Linked DNA regions of Candidatus Thiodictyon syntrophicum. The protein of the gene in region 1 interacts with the protein of each later gene in a pairwise test. Links are inferred from orthologs where the notes say so. Each region holds a gene or a part of one and is shown in the gene's direction. Other genes may lie near its edges.

Region 1 (3,151 bases):
CGCGAGCTGGGCAAACACCCGGCCACCCGCACCTTCCAGGCCCTGCGCATCCAGGTCAACGACGAGTTGGGTGAGCTCAGGCGCGCGCTGGCCGCGGTGTGCGACCTGCTCGACGGCGCCGGGCGCCTGGTGGTGATCAGCTTCCACTCGCTGGAGGACCGCATCGTCAAGCGCTTTATGCGCGACGAGGCGCATGGCCCCCGGTTCCCTAAAGGGCTGCCGGTGACCGCGGCGCAGTCGTGTGGACGGCTGCGGCTGGTGGGCAAGCCGCGGCAGGCGGGGGCGGCGGAGGTGGCGGCCAACCCGCGCTCGCGCAGCGCCGTCCTGCGGGTGGCGGAGCGCCTGCCATGAATCGCGGACGGGTCGCGACGGTGCTGGTGCTGCTGCTGGCGATCACCGCCTCCGGTGTCCTGGTCGTCCACGCCAAGTATCTCACGCGGATGAGTTTCAACCAGTTGCAGGAAATCCGCGGCCAACGTGACGGACTGGACCTGCAATGGAACCACCTGCGCCTGGAGGAGGCCGCGCTGTCCACCGATGTGCGGGTCGAGCGCAAGGCGCGCGACGAGCTGGGCATGTATCTCCCCCGTGTCGGTGACGTGATGCTGATCGAAGAGGCTGACCATGAGTTCCCCTAAACGTCGGATCAGGCGCGCCGATCCCGTGCGCGCCACGCCCAACCCGCGGGTCCGGCGGGCCGTCCTGCTGTGGGGCCTGGCGGCCGCCATGGTGATGGTCGTCTCCGCCGTCTTCTACCGTCAGGTGGTGGAGACCGAGTTCCTGCGCGGGGAGGGTGAGCGCCGCTACCTGCGCCTGGGCGAGATCGCCGCGCGCCGCGGCATGATCCTGGACCGCAATGGGGAGGCCTTGGCGGTGAGTACCCCGGTCGAGACCGTCTGGGCCGATCCGCGCAAACTCGTGGCCCGCCCCGAGGTCCTGCCGGAGTTGGCCCGCAGTCTCGGGCTCAAGCCCGCGGAGCTGCGCGAGCGCGTCCGGGCCAATGCCGAACGGGGCTTCATGTATCTGAAGCGCCGGGTCAGTATCGACGAGGCGGCCGCCGTGCGCGCCCTGATCGCGGCCCGCGGTCTCGACGCGGTGGACTTCGAGAGTGAGTACCGGCGTTTCTACCCTGGGGTGGAGGTCTTCGGCCATGTCCTGGGCTTCACGGACATCGAGGACCACGGCCAGGAGGGCATGGAGGCCGCCTATGACAAGCTGCTGCGTGCCGAGCCCGGCCAGCGCCGGGTCCTGCAGGATGGGCGGCGGCGCATCGTGCAGGAGGTCGAGCAGGTGCGCCCGCCCCGGCCCGGCAAGGACCTGGTGCTGAGCCTGGACCGGCGGCTGCAGTTTCTGGCCTACCGGGAACTCAAGGCCGCGGTGGCGGAGAACAAGGCAGTGGGCGGTACCGCGGTGGTGGTGGACGTGCGCACCGGCGAGGTGCTCGCCATGGTCAATCAGCCCGGCTACAACCCCAACGATCTCAGCGGGCGGGAGGCCGACCGGCGCCGCAATCGCGCCCTCACCGATGTGATGGAGCCCGGCTCCACGGTCAAACCGCTGGTCGTGGCGGCGGTGCTGGAGCGCGGCCTGGTGACGCCCACGACGCGCATCAACACGGCCGGTCCCCTGCATGTGGGGAGCAATACCGTTCAGGACGTGCACAACTACGGCGGCCTGGACGTGACCGGCATCATTACCAAGTCCAGCAACGTGGGCGTGGTCAAGCTCGCCCAGATGATGGACTACGCCGGCCTGTGGAAGCAGTACGACGCGCTCGGCTTCGGGCGCCCGACCGGGGTGGAGTTCCCGGCCGAGTCACGCGGCGTCCTGCGCAATTACACCCACTGGCGGCCCTTTGACCATGCCACCATGGCCTTCGGCTACAGCTTCTCGGTGACCGCGCTCCAGTTGGCCCAGGCCTACGCGATCGTGGCGGCGGACGGGGTCAAGCGCCCGGTCACCCTGGTCAAGCGCGACCAGATCCCGGAGGGGACGCGCGTCATGAGTACCAAGACCGCCCGCGCCGTGCGGATGATGATGGAGACCGTGGTCTCCGACAAGGGGACCGCCAAGCGCGCGTCCATCCCGGGCTATCGGGTCGGGGGCAAGACCGGTACGGCCAAGAAGGCGAGCGGCCGCCACGGCTACGCGGCCGGCCGCTACCAGGCACTCTTCGCCGGGATGGTGCCGGCCGGCAATCCGCGTCTGGTGATGGTGGTCATGATCGACGAGCCGCGCGGGGGCGCCTACTACGGCGGTGTGGTCGCTGCGCCGATCTTCGCGAAGGTCATGGAGGGGGCGCTGCGCCTCTTCAACGTGCCTCCGGATGAGCCGGCGCCGGCCATGTTGCTGGCCGGCGCGCGGGCAGTCCCATGATGTGGAGCCTGAGACCGGCCGCCGAGCGCGTCGGGGGGCGCCTCCTGGGCGCGGACCTGCCCTTCAGCGCCGTCGTGACCGACAGCCGCGCGGACTGCACCGGGGCGCTCTTCGTGGCCCTGCGCGGTGAGCGCTTCGACGGTCACGACTATGTGGCGGGCGCCCGGGCCAAGGGCGCGGCGGCGGCCCTGGTGGACCACGCGCTGCCGCTCGACCTGCCCCAATGGGTGGTCGCGGATACCCGGCTGGCCCTGGGTTCACTGGCCGCGGCCTGGCGCGCGCGCTTCCCGGGCCGGGTGGCCGCGGTCACCGGCAGCAACGGCAAGACGACGGTCAAGGAACTGCTCGCCGCCATCCTCTCCCAGGTCGGGCCGACCCGCGCCACCCAGGGCAACCTGAACAACGACATCGGCATGCCCCTGACCCTGCTGCGCGCCCGGGAAGAGGCCTTCCTGGTGCTGGAGATGGGGGCCAACCATCCGGGTGAGATCGCCTACATGACGGCCATCGGCCAACCGGAGGTGGCGCTCATCACCAATGCCGGGCGCGCCCACCTGGAGGGCTTCGGCAGCCTTGAGGGGGTGGCCCGCGCCAAGGGGGAGATCGCCCAAGGGCTGCCGCCCGACGGGGTCTTCGTGGTGCCCGGCGACTCACCCTACACCCCCCTGTGGCAGGGGCTGGCGGCCGGTCGAGCGGTGCTGACCTTCGCCCTGGATACCCCGGCCGACCTGTGGGCGGCGAGCGGTTCGATTGCGTCGCGCTGGGACGCGGACGG
Region 2 (2,915 bases), 310 kb from region 1 along the record:
GCGCATCGCCCGCGACTTGTATCGACAGAACAGCCACCGCCAGATCCCCGACATCCAGGCCGTCCCGGTCCCGCTCGAGGTCCTGCCCGGGACCGATCCGGATCTGAGCCGCTCGGACCTGCGGGCCGTCTCCCCGGTGCATCTGCGCTATCTGGCCAACATGGGGGTCGCGGCCTCCCTGTCGTTCTCGATCCTGGTGGGCGGCAACCTGTGGGGACTGGTCGCCTGTCACCACCGCCGGCCCCGCTTCCTGTCCGTGACGGTGCGCGCGCAGTGCGTGGAGTTGACCCAGGCCTATGCGTTGGGGATCAGCGCCTTCCTCGCCCACCAGCGGCTGCGCCGGGTCAGTGGTCTGGACGCGGACCTGGAGGGCCTGGTGGACCTGGTCCTGGACGCGACGCAGCGGCGACACCCCACGGCCGCCTTGGAACGGGGACTATTGGACCTGTTCCAGGCCGGCGGGGCAGCCCTGGTGGATGCCCAGGGGATCAGTGCCTTCGGTCAGGTGCCGACGCAAGGCGAGATCCGCGCCATCGATGACTGGTTCATCGGGCAGCCCGGGGATGAGGTGCTCGCCACCGATCGGCTGGCGGCCGAGTCCGGCCTGATCCTGGACCTGGAGCGCGCCGCCGGGGTCCTGGCGGTGCGTGCTCGCCCCCGCCGGGCGGGCGGGCCGGACCGGCGCTGCTACTGGTTTCGCCCGGAACAGGCGCGCACCGTGCGGTGGGCCGGGGACCCGAACAAGGACGCCGGTGCGGACCCCGCGACTGCGGCGCTCAACCCGCGCCGCTCCTTCGACCTGTGGGTGGAGACCACCCGCGGCCTCTGCGCCCCCTGGGACGACCTGGACCTGATGGCCGCCCGCAAGCTGCGCCTGCTGCTGCGACGCAGCGGGTTGCGGGCGGGGACCTGGCTCTAGCGGGCCGGGACAGCAGGTTGGCGCGCGCATGAACCCAGCACTGAGCGAACCAGAGGTGCCGCAGCCGGCGGCACCGAGTACGGCCGCGCCGCCGGTCGCCGCGCTCGGTGGGCCGCGGTGGTCCCCGCGGGGTGTCTTGCGGGTTCTCTGGTACCTCCTGTCCCGGGGCCTGGCGGCCCTGGCGCTGGGCAGCGCCCTGCTGGTCGGCGCCCTGCGCTGGATCGATCCGCCCGTGTCCTCCTTCATGGTGCGCCAGGCGCTGGTCGCCTGGCGGATCCATCGGGCACCGCCCTACTTTTACCACGCCTGGGTACCCTGGGGGCGCATCCCGCCGGTCCTGCCCCTGGCCGTCATCGCCGGCGAAGACCAGCGCTTCGCCTACCACCATGGATTCGACCCGGTGGAACTGCGCCAGGCCCTGGCCGCCTGGCGCCGCGGCGGGACCCTGCGGGGGGCCAGCACCATTACCCAGCAGACGGCCAAGAATCTCTTCCTGTGGTCGGGGCGCAGTTGGGTGCGTAAGGGGCTGGAGGCCTGGTTCGCCGCCCTGATGGAGGTGCTGTGGTCCAAACAGCGCATCCTGGAGGTCTATCTCAATATCGTCCAGTTCAGCCCCAGCACCTACGGGGTGGGGGCGGCCAGCGAGCGCTATTTTCACCGGGCGGTGGATGACATCACCTTGCGGGAGGCGGCCCTGCTCGCCGCCGTCCTGCCCGCCCCCGGCGCCTACCGCCTGGACCGCCCCTCGGCACGGCTGCAACGACGCGCCGATTGGATCGCCGATCAGACCCAGCGGATCGGCGGGCGACGCTATCTGGAGCGCCTGTGAGTCTGGCCCTCACCGCGCCTGCCGCTAGTTGGGGGCGACCGTCCGCACCCGATATTCACGCAAGACCCACCGTTCGCCCCCCCCGGTCCTCACCTTGTCGATTACGGCCGTGAACCGCGCCGTCTCTTGCACCTCCGCGCCCTGCCGGCTCCAGGTCTGCGGGGTGGCGTGCACATCGAGCGGGCCAACGCCGCCGGGTTGATAGATGATCCCTTCGGCCTGATAGTGCCCCGCCTCCCCGCGCGCCGTCAGGGTCCGGACCTGCGAAAAGGGCAGGGCCTCCCCATCGGCCAAGGGCACCGAATAGGGTGCACCCCGGTGGGCACCCAGGGTTCGGCCGAAATACTTCTCGGTGGTGCGGTCGACCGACTCCGCCGGCACCAGCACCGACAGTTTGTCCCGGCTCACCTTGAGTGTCTTGAACTTGTTGATGTAGTTATGCGCCAGGGCAAAACTCAGCAGGGCGTCGTCGGACAGGCTGCCCGGGGTGAAACTCTCCACCCGCGCCTCGGAGAAGTTACTGAAGAAGGTATCGAGTTCGCGTCTTTGCGCCGTATCGAGTTTCTCCGCCGCCGTCGCACCGGCGATGACGGCGAGGAACAGGGCCGCCGGCCGCGCGACGCCAATGGTCGACCGGGTATTCACTTGATGGTCACCGTGAGTTTATAGGACGCGCTACCGCGGGTGCCGCCGACCTCGATCAGATACTTGCCGGAGGCCGGCAAAGGGCCTTCCCACTTCATCGCATCCTCACCCTCGCCGGCACCCGCCAGCGTCGGTCCGGTGATCGTCGGCACGCCGTCATCCACAACCGATTTGTATCCCGGCTGATAAATCGTGAAGGCCGCATTCTCTTCCTTGGAACTGATACTGACCGTCATGGTCTGGCCGGCATTGGCGGTGATATCATAGCGATCCGTCTCGCCCCGCACGACGCTGGCGGCCAGGGTGGCGGAGGACTGCCCCTTGGGGAACTGGATGGCCTTGCGGACGCCCTCGGCATGCAGGCTGCCGAGACCAGCGAACAAGAGCGCGGCGCAGAGGAATGCACTGGGCTTCATCGACGACTCCGAATACTCGTTTAGCGATTGAGATATGGCAACAAGAGCATTGCTGACGGTGCTTACCCCCAGTCCCTGGGTCGGCCTCGGCCGGGCCGGTGACGCG
Region 3 (3,264 bases), 1.1 Mb from region 1 along the record:
TGGGCGGTTTCATCAATGCGGTTTTCGCCAACAGCTTCGATGATATCTCGATCATCCCCACCTTTGTCCTGACGCCCCTGACTTACCTGGGCGGTGTCTTCTACTCAATCGACTTGCTGCCGCAGTTTTGGCAGGGTATGTCATTGGCGAATCCGGTCCTGTATATGGTCAATGGTTTCCGCTACGGTCTTCATGGGGTCAGTGACATCCCTCTCGGAGTGGCTTTTGGGATTATCCTCGCGTTCATCCTGTTCTTCGCCCTGTTTGCCCTGGAGTTGCTGCGTCGCGGGGTGGGCGTCAAGTCCTGATGAGGCCAGGCCCGGCCCGGCGAAGTGGCCGGCGCTTGTAACCGTCTACTGCACATGGGACTATAAGCAGATGAAGCCTTCAGGAAATGCGCCGACCCGTTGCGGTCCGCCCGGGAACCCTGTTATGACCGCCGGGCGGCCCACGTGGCGCCGGTGCCGTGATCGGACTGGAACCTATCCGTGACGATGCCCAACACTTATTCTTCCGATCATTCCGGGCGCCATCCGCCCCCGCGTCCGCGCCGCCGCATCAGCGGATTTCTGCTGCGGTGGGCCTTGCTGGTCGGCGTCGCCGTCGGCCTGGCGGGTGCCCTCTACGGTGTCCATCTCGACCGGGTGGTGCGCGCGAAATTCGAGGGCAAACGCTGGGCCTTGCCGGCCCGGGTGTTCGCGCGCCCGCTGGAGATCTACGTCGATCGGCCCTTGACACCCGAGCAGCTGGACGCTGAACTCGCGCGGCTGAATTATCGGCAGGTGACCGACCCGACGGCCGATGGGACCTACAGCCGGGACGGCGGGCGCTTCGTGGTGCACACCCGCAGTTTTCGTTTTTGGGACGGCGAGGAGCCGGGACGCTTGCTGGAACTGGATCTTAAGGATGCCAAGGTGGCGGCCCTGCGTGATGCAGGCGACGGGTCCGCGCCGGCCCTGGTGCGACTCGAGGCTGCGCTGATCGCGAGCATTTACCCGACCCACAACGAGGACCGGGTGTTGGTGAAGCGCAAGGACCTGCCGGACCTGCTGGTAAGAACCCTGCTGGCCGTCGAGGATCGGAGCTTCTTCAGCCACAGCGGGATCGATCCGCGCGGAATCATCCGTGCCGGCTATCACAACCTCCGTGCCGGTAGTGTCGTGGAGGGCGCCAGTACCCTGACCCAGCAACTGGTCAAGAACTTCTATCTGACTGCCGATCGCACGATGACGCGCAAGCTCAACGAGGCCTATATGGCCCTGCTGCTGGAGTGGCGTTACAACAAGGACGACATCCTGGAGGCCTACGCCAACGAAATCTACTTGGGCCAGGACGGTAGCCGCGGCATCCACGGATTTGGCCTTGCGAGCAGCTTCTTCTTTAACCGCGACCTCGACGAGCTGGGCATTGCGGAGGCCGCGCTGCTGGTCGGTCTGGTGCAGGCCCCCTCCAGTCTGGATCCACGGCGGTTTGCGGAGGCGGCGCTGAAGCGGCGCAACCTGGTGATCGACGTGATGGTGCGCGACGGGGTCATCGGCGCCGCCGACGGTGACCTGGCCAAGTCCGCGCCGCTCGGGCTGCGCGACGGGGGCGGGCGGCCGACCGGCGAGTACCCCGACTATATCCAACTGGTGCGCCGCCAACTGCAACGTGACTATCGCGACGAGGACCTGCGCTCCGAGGGTCTGCGCGTCTTCACCACGCTCGACCCGCTGATTCAGTCTGCGGTGGAGGCCGCGCTGCCGAAACGGCTGCGCGAATTGGAGAAGTCACACGGGATGCGCGTCGGCACCCTGGAGACCGCGGCGGTCGTCACCTCGGTCACCAACGGTGAGGTGCTGGCCCTGGCGGGCGGGCGCCAGGCGGGCTACGCGGGGTTCAATCGCGCCCTGGACACCGTACGCTCGATCGGCTCCCTGGTGAAGCCGGCGGTCTATCTGGCGGCCCTGTCCAATCCCAAGCGCTATACGCTGACGACCAACATCCCGGATCAGCCTTACAGTTTGCGGATCGGGGGTGATCTCTGGTCGCCTCAGAACTACGATCACTCGGTCCACGGCTCCGTGCCGCTGTATCAGGCCCTTGCGCATTCCTGGAATTTGGCGACCGTCAATCTGGGGATGAGTATCGGGGTCAAGGAGGTGGCCGAAACACTCTATCGCCTGGGTGCCCAACGGCGGATTGTCGCGGTACCGGCCATGATGTTGGGGTCCGTCTCCCTGTCACCCTTGGAGGTGGCCCAGATCTACCAGACGATTGGCGCGGGCGGTTACCGCGCCCCCCTGCGCGCGATCCGCGAGGTGATGGACGTGAACGGTCGCCCGCTCAACCGCTATCCCCTGGCGGTGGAGGCGGTGGTCGACCCGCGGGCGGCCTATCTGACCGGCTGGGCGATGCAGCAGGTGGTCCGCCAGGGAACCGCCAAGTGGCTCGGCAATCGCCTGCCCAGCGGCCTGACCATGGCCGGCAAGACCGGTACGACCGACGACGGGCGCGACAGTTGGTTTGCCGGTTTCAGCGGCGATAAGGTCGCCGTCGTGTGGATGGGGCGTGATGACTACAAGCCCACGGGGTTTGCCGGCGGTACCGGGGCGCTGCGCGTCTGGGCCGAGTTCATGCTGGCGATCCCGAACGAGCCACTCACGCAGTCGCCCCCGGAGGGCGTCGTGCTGTCGGGTGCCTGCGGCCAATCCGGCATACCCTATATCGTGGGTAGTGGGCCGGCGGGCGGCGGGTGTGCGGACAAGGCGGACACCCGGTCCGCCGCGAAACGCTCGGATGCGCCCAAAGGCCGTGCCGATGAGCCGCCGCAAGCGCCCGCGGCGGCCCGTCCCGCGGCGGTCCCCGCGCCGACCTCCGCTCCCAAGCCGAAGCCGCAGCCGCAGCCGAAGCCGCAGCCACCGACTGAAAATCTCTTCTTGAGCAATTCGTAGCCGATGTTCAACGCCCCTCGAATCCTTGTCTGCATCTGTCTCCCGGTCTGCGGATTGGCGGCCTGCGCGATGGGCCCGCGCGAAGGCCCGCCGGCGCCGGTGGTGACCCTCTCACCGCGGATGGACTCGCCACCGCCGGCGATGCCGACGCCGGCCGAAGTCGCCCCCGTGGCACCCGTGGTGGTCGCAGCGGTGGCCAAGGCGCCGCCGAAGCCCGCGGCATCCAAGAAGCAGGCGACTGCGGTCTATGCCTACCGCGAGCCGGGGTCTGAGCCGGAACCGGAACCGGAACCGGAACCGGAACCGCCGTCGGCAGTGGCCGCTGCCCCCG

The links.
Region 2: the proteins of THSYN_RS03530 (region 1) and mtgA interact in binary tests that used the Escherichia coli proteins (3 or more experiments, as listed by UniProt). The link is inferred for Candidatus Thiodictyon syntrophicum from one-to-one orthologs.
Region 3: the proteins of THSYN_RS03530 (region 1) and mrcB interact in binary tests that used the Escherichia coli proteins (3 or more experiments, as listed by UniProt). The link is inferred for Candidatus Thiodictyon syntrophicum from one-to-one orthologs.

Annotation. Positions count from the first base shown.
Region 1 is NZ_CP020370.1:809,527-812,677, forward strand. The notes cover bases 1-3,000. They hold THSYN_RS03530 (peptidoglycan D,D-transpeptidase FtsI family protein), read left to right. Parts: upstream 1-624; coding sequence 625-2,376; downstream 2,377-3,000. Other genes in these bases: rsmH (16S rRNA (cytosine(1402)-N(4))-methyltransferase RsmH), read left to right, coding at 1-351; ftsL (cell division protein FtsL), read left to right, coding at 348-638; THSYN_RS03535 (UDP-N-acetylmuramoyl-tripeptide--D-alanyl-D-alanine ligase), read left to right, coding at 2,376-3,000. Outside these bases: more of THSYN_RS03535, read left to right, coding at 3,001-3,151. UniProt on the Escherichia coli protein: Essential cell division protein that catalyzes cross-linking of the peptidoglycan cell wall at the division septum. Required for localization of FtsN.
Region 2 is NZ_CP020370.1:503,059-505,973, forward strand. What follows is about bases 84-2,847. They hold mtgA (monofunctional biosynthetic peptidoglycan transglycosylase), read left to right. Parts: upstream 84-947; coding sequence 948-1,748; downstream 1,749-2,847. Other genes in these bases: THSYN_RS02200 (GAF domain-containing protein), read left to right, coding at 84-919; THSYN_RS02210 (hypothetical protein), read right to left, coding at 1,773-2,393; THSYN_RS02215 (hypothetical protein), read right to left, coding at 2,390-2,809; THSYN_RS02220 (hypothetical protein), read left to right, coding at 2,844-2,847. Also shown: more of THSYN_RS02200, read left to right, coding at 1-83; more of THSYN_RS02220, read left to right, coding at 2,848-2,915. UniProt on the Escherichia coli protein: Peptidoglycan polymerase that catalyzes glycan chain elongation from lipid-linked precursors. May play a role in peptidoglycan assembly during cell division in collaboration with other cell division proteins.
Region 3 is NZ_CP020370.1:1,951,425-1,954,688, forward strand. What follows is about bases 101-3,213. They hold mrcB (penicillin-binding protein 1B), read left to right. Parts: upstream 101-494; coding sequence 495-2,933; downstream 2,934-3,213. Other genes in these bases: THSYN_RS08330 (ABC transporter permease), read left to right, coding at 101-308; THSYN_RS08340 (hypothetical protein), read left to right, coding at 3,003-3,213. Also shown: more of THSYN_RS08330, read left to right, coding at 1-100; more of THSYN_RS08340, read left to right, coding at 3,214-3,264. UniProt on the Escherichia coli protein: Cell wall formation. Synthesis of cross-linked peptidoglycan from the lipid intermediates.